2 linked regions of the Xanthocytophaga agilis genome follow. The protein of the gene in region 1 interacts with the protein of each later gene in a pairwise test. Links are inferred from orthologs where the notes say so. Each region holds a gene or a part of one and is shown on either strand. Other genes may lie near its edges.

Region 1 (3,780 bases):
GTTTCATTGAAAGATATACACTCAACCTATACTTTATTAGATTTCTGGTCTTCCTGGTGTGGCCCTTGTCGTGCAGAGAATAAATTATTGACAACGATTTATACAAAGTACAAAAGTAAAGGGCTTGAGATTGTAAGTATATCAATGGATCAAACAAAAACGCCATGGATTAACGCAATCCACAAAGACGGACTTACCTGGCTTCAGTTATGTGATTTTAATGCCTGGAATGGTGTAGTTGCCAAACAGGTTAATCTTACCAGTATCCCTTACAACATATTGCTGGATAAAGATAAGAAGATTGTTGGAGTAGATTTGAAAGATGGAGAACTAGAGAAACTGCTTGATAAATTGTTATCTAACTAACCTCAGGCAACCTAGAAATCAAATTCGTGTATTTCTGGGCTATCAAATATCTCCTGAGAAAACTCCTTGTGATTCTTTTCTGAACCGGTAACTGTCCAGGTAGCAGTTACCAGGTTTCCTATACGGTTGTGTTTAGATTGTTTAATTTTTAAGTCAAATCTTTTAAGCTCCTTTTCATAGTGTTTTATACTACCCTGTCCTTGATTAAAAACAATCCTATAATTTCGAATTTGTTGCTTATGGCCAATAAGTTTTTGGACATATACCAATAGGAACAGAATAATTAGCACCAGAATCACTCCAACTGTTGCAAGGCTGTAATAACCACCCCCTATACACATTCCCAAGGCTGCTGTCACCCATACAGTAGCAGAGGTGGTTAAGCCACGAACATGATTTTCTTCTCTGAAAATAATACCTGCGCCCAGAAAGCCAATACCAACTACAATGTTTGAAGCAATGCGTTCATTATCATTTCCCAGATAGTTTGACATGATTGTAAACAAAGTGGCTCCAACACAAATAAGAGCGATTGTTCGTAACCCAGCAGATTTACTTCGATATTCCCGTTCTGCTCCAATTAGTGACCCTGCTAGCAATGCTATAAATAGCTTAAAGAAATCTTCATAATGCATCATAAGAATTGAAAGGATGTGTTTCAAACATACTTGGATACCCTAAAAACTAGAAAACCCTGGCATAAGGTCAGGGTTTTCTAGTTTTATGGACTTTCGGGTTAATCATCCAGATTATGCTTTGTGATATTCGGCTCAGAGGGTGGTTCGAAGATATGAATACCCCGACGAACGTAGGCTGGAGTTTCTGTTTTTTCCCTTATGTCTTCCAGTGTAAGCGTACTGTTTAATTGTCGTAAGTCTTTTCGATCTCCTAACTTTTTACGTTGTAAAAAGAGTTCAACTTCTTCTGATGGCTGGGATATTGGAGTAATTGGCTTTTCTTCAACTACTGATGAAGATTCTAATACCACAGGTGTAGGACCACCTACTGTAGATTTATCTTCCAGCGAAAACTCAAAAGGTAAAGACTTATTTACTTGTGGTACATTCACAACAACTTCTGGCTGAGGAACAGGTATTACTTCTACTTTGACAGGTTGTGCAGGCTCCGATTCTATAATTGCTTTTACTGCAGTATTTTCAGGTGCATCAAAGCCGGTAGCAATAATGGTTACCCGGATATGTTGTCCTAAAGAATCATCAATAATATCACCATGAATCAATTCATCTACCAGAATGCCTGTCTTCTCCTCAATATATTTCATGATCTCCTTAGTCTCACCCATGGTCATCTCAGCTTCCTGACTATAAAACATAGTAACCAGGATCTTTTTCGCACCACGAATATCGCGACTATTCAATAATGGAGAGTTTAAGGCTGCTTCAATAACCTTTCTTGCACGACTTTCGCCCTGAGCTGTTGCAGATCCGATTACCGCCTGACCTGCATTTTTCATTACCTTCTTTACATCTTCAAAGTCGACGTTTACATAACCAGGAACGGTAATGATTTCCGCTATACTTTTTGCTGCATTAGTCAGGATATTATCAGCTTCTGCAAAGGCTTTACTCTTTGGCAGGTCTCCAAATATCTCCAGAAGTTTATCATTGGAAATAAGCAGAACCGTATCACAATATTGTTTTAATTCGTCAATACCTTTGAATGCATTCTGAATCTTAATCCGACCTTCAAAGCTAAATGGAGCCGTTACAATAGCAACAGTCAGAACACCCATCTCCTTCGCAATTCGTGAGATAACAGGTGCTGCTCCCGTACCTGTTCCACCACCCATACCTGCGGTGATGAAAACCATCTTTACATTAGGAGTAAATAACGCCTTGATATCCTCTTCACTTTCCAATGCGGCAGCTCTACCTTGATCTGGGTTAGCGCCTGCCCCTAAACCTTCTGTAAGACTTGCCCCTAACTGAATCTTATATGGTACAGGACTAGATGTTAAAGCCTGAGCATCTGTATTACAAACGACAAACTCAACATCCCGGATTCCCTGACGAAACATGTGGTTTACTGCATTTCCACCACCACCCCCAACGCCAATCACTTTGATAATAGATTGGTTATTGATAGGTAAGTCAAATTTTATGTTGCCTATATTAAACATATTGGTTGTATGGGCTCTTAAATAATATCTTTCTAAATTTTAACTAAAACCGTTAGAATCAATAACTTTTAATAATCATTCTTATCTTCGAGGTCTTCAGATAGCCATGTCCGAATCTTTCCAAATAACCCACCTCCATTGTTTGTTTTAGGAGGATCATTACGTGGTGTAACGGTTGGTTTAATTTGTTGATAGCGGTTCTCTCTCGCATCCAGTGCATGAAACCCAACTAAGACCATCCCAACAGCTGTTGCATAACAAGGTTCTTTGATAAAACTAACAGGACTTAACCCCAAATGCTCTCCTGCATTACCAATACGTGTTGGCATGTCTGTTAGTTCTTCAAATAACTTATCTATATTCTGGAGTAATGCCGTACCTCCTGTCAATACAATACCTACATTCCGAATCCGGCTTTTGTAACCTGACTTTTCAATCTCCATATAGACCATCTCAATTATTTCACTGAGACGGGCCTCTATAATCTGAGCCACATTTTTCATAGAGACCAGCGTAGGTTGGCGATCACGTAAACCGGGAACAACAATCCGATCTTTGTGGCTTGTGAACTCAGGTGTTGCCATTCCGTATTTAACCTTCATGACTTCTGCCTGATTACGGGTTACCCCACACCCATGAGAAATATCTCTGGTAATTACATCTCCTCCAAAAGGTAATACAGCAACATGTCGAACAATTCCCTCGTGATAGATTACCACATCTGTGGTTCCTCCTCCAATATCAACCAGTACAACACCTTGTTCTTTTTCATCTTCACTCAATACAGCAAGACCTGAAGCCAATGGGGAGAAAAATACTTTATTTACCTCAAGACCTGCACGACGCATACAAATACCCAGATTTTGCATCACAGTCGACTGTACACTAATCACATAAAAGTCAGCATCAAGCCGTACTCCCAGCATCCCAACAGGATCTATCACACCACTCTCTCCATCCACACGATATTTTTGTGGAAGCACATGAATATTTTGGCTACCTAATGGAGGTGTGACGCGTTGCATATCTTCATTAAGCTGAGCTACATCCTGAATACTAATCTCTTCCTGTGTATTCCGTCGGGTTAATCCCAGCCGATGTTGTATACCCTTGATATGTATGCTGTCAATATTAACATTTACCTCTCCCACACTAATGTGGCCTTCAACACTGGTTTGTAGTTGGTGTATTGCCTGATGAATCGCTTCTGATGTACGATCAATTTTTGTAACAATGCCTGAACGAACCACTCCCTCTTCCAGAGGTGCTTTACC
Region 2 (3,222 bases), on another replicon or contig:
ATTGCACCTGTGGTCAATGCATCCGAGAGAGAAGTTTCAGTTGCTTTGGGTACTGTCTTTCTGCTTAATGCAGTAGCATTGGTGTTATTCCCGATAGTTGGTCATACGTTACATATGTCACAACACCAGTTTGGTTTATGGGCAGCTATTGCCATTCATGATACCAGTTCAGTGGTAGGTGCAGCCAGTAACTTCGGAACAGAAGCCTTACAGGTTGCCACAACTGTAAAACTAGCCAGAGCTTTGTGGATTGTACCTGTTGCCCTGATTAGTAGCTTGGTATTTCACAATAAAGAAAAGAAGATTACAATACCTTGGTTTATTGGAGGGTTTATAGGAATGATGTTACTAAATAGTTATTTGCCTCAAATACATTCATATAGTCATACTATAACCTCAACTGCCAAAGCTGGTTTAACTGCCGCCTTATTTCTGATTGGAGCAGGAATATCCTTACAGGATATGAAACAAATTGGTTGGAAGCCACTGACGCTAGGTATAATTCTATGGCTGGTAATCTCAGTTATATCTCTTTGGGTTATTCTAAGTGGAGGATAAAGTAGCTTATGCTTCTTTCAGGTGTTTTCCTCCCTTTGCTGTCCTTCTGAAAGAAACTTTTGACAAATAGAGCCATGCTTGTTTAGAAAAGAAAACACTCCAAAAGTAAAGGCCGCTAACCTTGCCACAAGATTCTTCCAGAAGGACAGAGGAGTGTTTCTTTCAATGAAGGTATTTCCGGGTATTTTCTTAAGTTGACAGCACCTAAAGTTCTTTGTGTTATTCTATTCCAAAGAGTATTAGGTGTCCTTTTATGCACTTTTTCTGACAAGCAAAACAATGCGAGGTCACAAGAAGAATAATGTTCTGGGCTATAAACTTATAACAGAAGATGGAAGAAGTAATCAAAAGCCATTAAAAGAAAAGGATAATAAACAAACACATTACAATCTGGATTATCGACTAAGCTACCTGCTTATCCTTCCCTGCTAATTGACCACAGGCCGCATCAATGTCTTTGCCACGACTCCGACGAATATTAACCACTACACCTTTATCTTCTAAGAACTTACCAAACTGAGCAATCTTATCACCTTCCGCATTCACATAGTTAGCTTCTGCAATAGGGTTATATTCAATGATATTTACCTTGCAAGGGGTGTGTTTGGTAAATTCGTATAATTCTCTGGCGTCCTGAAGTGAATCATTGAAGTTATGGAATACAATGTATTCATAGGTTACGCGGGTTCCCGTCTTTTTATAAAAGTACATCAGGGCTTCTTTTAGTGCCTCCAGTGTATTACTTTCATTGATAGGCATAATCTGGTCGCGCTTGACATCATTGGCTGCATGTAGTGACAATGCCAGACGGAATTTTACTTCGTCATCGCCCAGTTTCTTAATCATTTTCGCAATACCTGCTGTGGAAACAGTGATGCGCTTGGGTGACATGTTTAATCCATCCGGAGATGTGATTCTTTCAATAGATTCCATCACATTGGCATAATTGAGCAGCGGTTCACCCATACCCATATACACAATATTGGTCAGTGGAGTCTGGTAATGTTCTTCTGCCTGATTGCGTATGGCTACTACCTGATCATAAATTTCCGCTGCATCCAGATTTCGTTTGCGATCCATATAGCCAGTAGCGCAAAACTTGCAGGTCAGTGAACAACCCACCTGGCTGGACACACAGGCTGTCATACGATCATCTGCTGGGATCAGTACCCCTTCAACCAGATGACTATCATACAGGCGAAATGCTGATTTGATAGTCTGATCACTGCTAACCTGTTTTTTATCAACAGAAATAGAATTGATTACAAAATGCTCATTAAGCAAATTGCGCAAGGGTACAGACAAGTTTGTCATCTGATCAAAACGGGTAGCAGACTTCTTCCATAGCCATTCATAAATTTGTTTGGCACGAAATCCCTGCTCTCCCTGAGAAGTCAGAAAAGTTTTAATGTCTGACAAGGCCAGTTTCCGAATATCTTTTTTCACAACCTGTACCACAGGCTTTGCTGTTTCTATTTCCATACTTGCAAAATTACACCAAGATTTGCAGGAAGTAAATTCTTTTCTGTGTCTATACGCAGAATCTTTTACAAAGAATTTGTCCTTCCGTGAAGAGGATACTAATTTTAACTCCTTGTAAAGCAACAATAAACCCTATACATTAATTCATTCCCTTGTCATTTATCATAATTAAACAACTGATCCCTTTTCTGATCCATCTGCCATTGGTAGCCTATTTGCTCATTCAGTGGTATAAATATCAGGTAGATGCACCTTTGAAACAATGGTTCTGGCCTGCTGTATGTATAAAGTTACTAGCAGGATGTGGGTTAGGACTTCTTTATCTTTACTACTATCCTTATCAGGGAGATACGTGGGTGCTGTTTGAGGAATCAATTTTGCTAAATAAGCTTGCCTTTCAAAGCCCTTTGGACTATGTGCGTGTGTTGTTCCTCAAAAATACTGCATTTACACAACATTATGTGTTTCTGGATTTAGCCATAGAGCAGCCAAGAGCCTTTTTTATGTCGAAACTTATAAGTCTGATAATTCTTTTCACGTTTCGCAATTATTGGATTACCGGAATCTATTGTTCGCTGTTGAGCTTTTATGGATTATGGAAGCTGGCTAACCAATTGGTTCGTTATTTTCCGGATACCCGGCTGAGTGCCTGTATTGCTTTCTTTTTGTTTCCCTCTGTTGTATTCTGGAGTAGTGGGGTATTAAAAGAATTCCTTGCAGTAGTTTGTATCTGTTGTATCGTGGGAGTTGTCTTACATATTCTATACACATCAGATTCTGGAAATCTAAAATGGAAAGAACTACTAAAAAACCTTCGGATACAATATATATGTTGGTTTGGAATTTCATTCTTTGTTTTGTGGCAGATTAAGTTCTATTATGCAGCTATACTTCTGATTGCTCTTCTAGCCCTGGGTAGTACAGTGTGTATTTGTTCTGCTTTGAAAACAACCAGTTCCAGAATTCGAAAGAGCATTTACTTTCTGTGTTTTACAGGAATCTTTAATCTGGTGCCCTTAATCTATACTTTTTTGACAGGACAATCTCTATTGGAATCCATTGTGCAAAACCATGATGCCACAGTCCGAGCTTCCAGTCCAGGCACTTTTATTATTTTTTCAGGCTTGCAACCTGTTATTACAAGTTTTTTGCAGCATTTTCCGTTAGCTTTGTGGTCTGGTT

What was found. The genes of interacting proteins can lie anywhere in the genome.
Region 2: the proteins of ftsZ (region 1) and rlmN interact in binary tests that used the Escherichia coli proteins (3 or more experiments, as listed by UniProt). The link is inferred for Xanthocytophaga agilis from one-to-one orthologs.

Annotation. Positions count from the first base shown.
Region 1 is NZ_JASJOU010000012.1:307,447-311,226, reverse strand. The notes cover bases 305-3,296. They hold ftsZ (cell division protein FtsZ), read right to left. Parts: upstream 2,507-3,296; coding sequence 1,103-2,506; downstream 305-1,102. Other genes in these bases: ftsA (cell division protein FtsA), read right to left, coding at 2,575-3,296; QNI22_RS28730 (MgtC/SapB family protein), read right to left, coding at 378-1,004; QNI22_RS28735 (TlpA family protein disulfide reductase), read left to right, coding at 305-366. Also shown: more of QNI22_RS28735, read left to right, coding at 1-304; more of ftsA, read right to left, coding at 3,297-3,780. UniProt on the Escherichia coli protein: Essential cell division protein that forms a contractile ring structure (Z ring) at the future cell division site. The regulation of the ring assembly controls the timing and the location of cell division.
Region 2 is NZ_JASJOU010000002.1:831,046-834,267, reverse strand. The notes cover bases 1-2,829. They hold rlmN (dual-specificity RNA methyltransferase RlmN), read right to left. Parts: upstream 2,041-2,829; coding sequence 961-2,040; downstream 1-960. Other genes in these bases: QNI22_RS10335 (hypothetical protein), read left to right, coding at 2,193-2,829; QNI22_RS10345 (YeiH family protein), read left to right, coding at 1-558. Outside these bases: more of QNI22_RS10335, read left to right, coding at 2,830-3,222.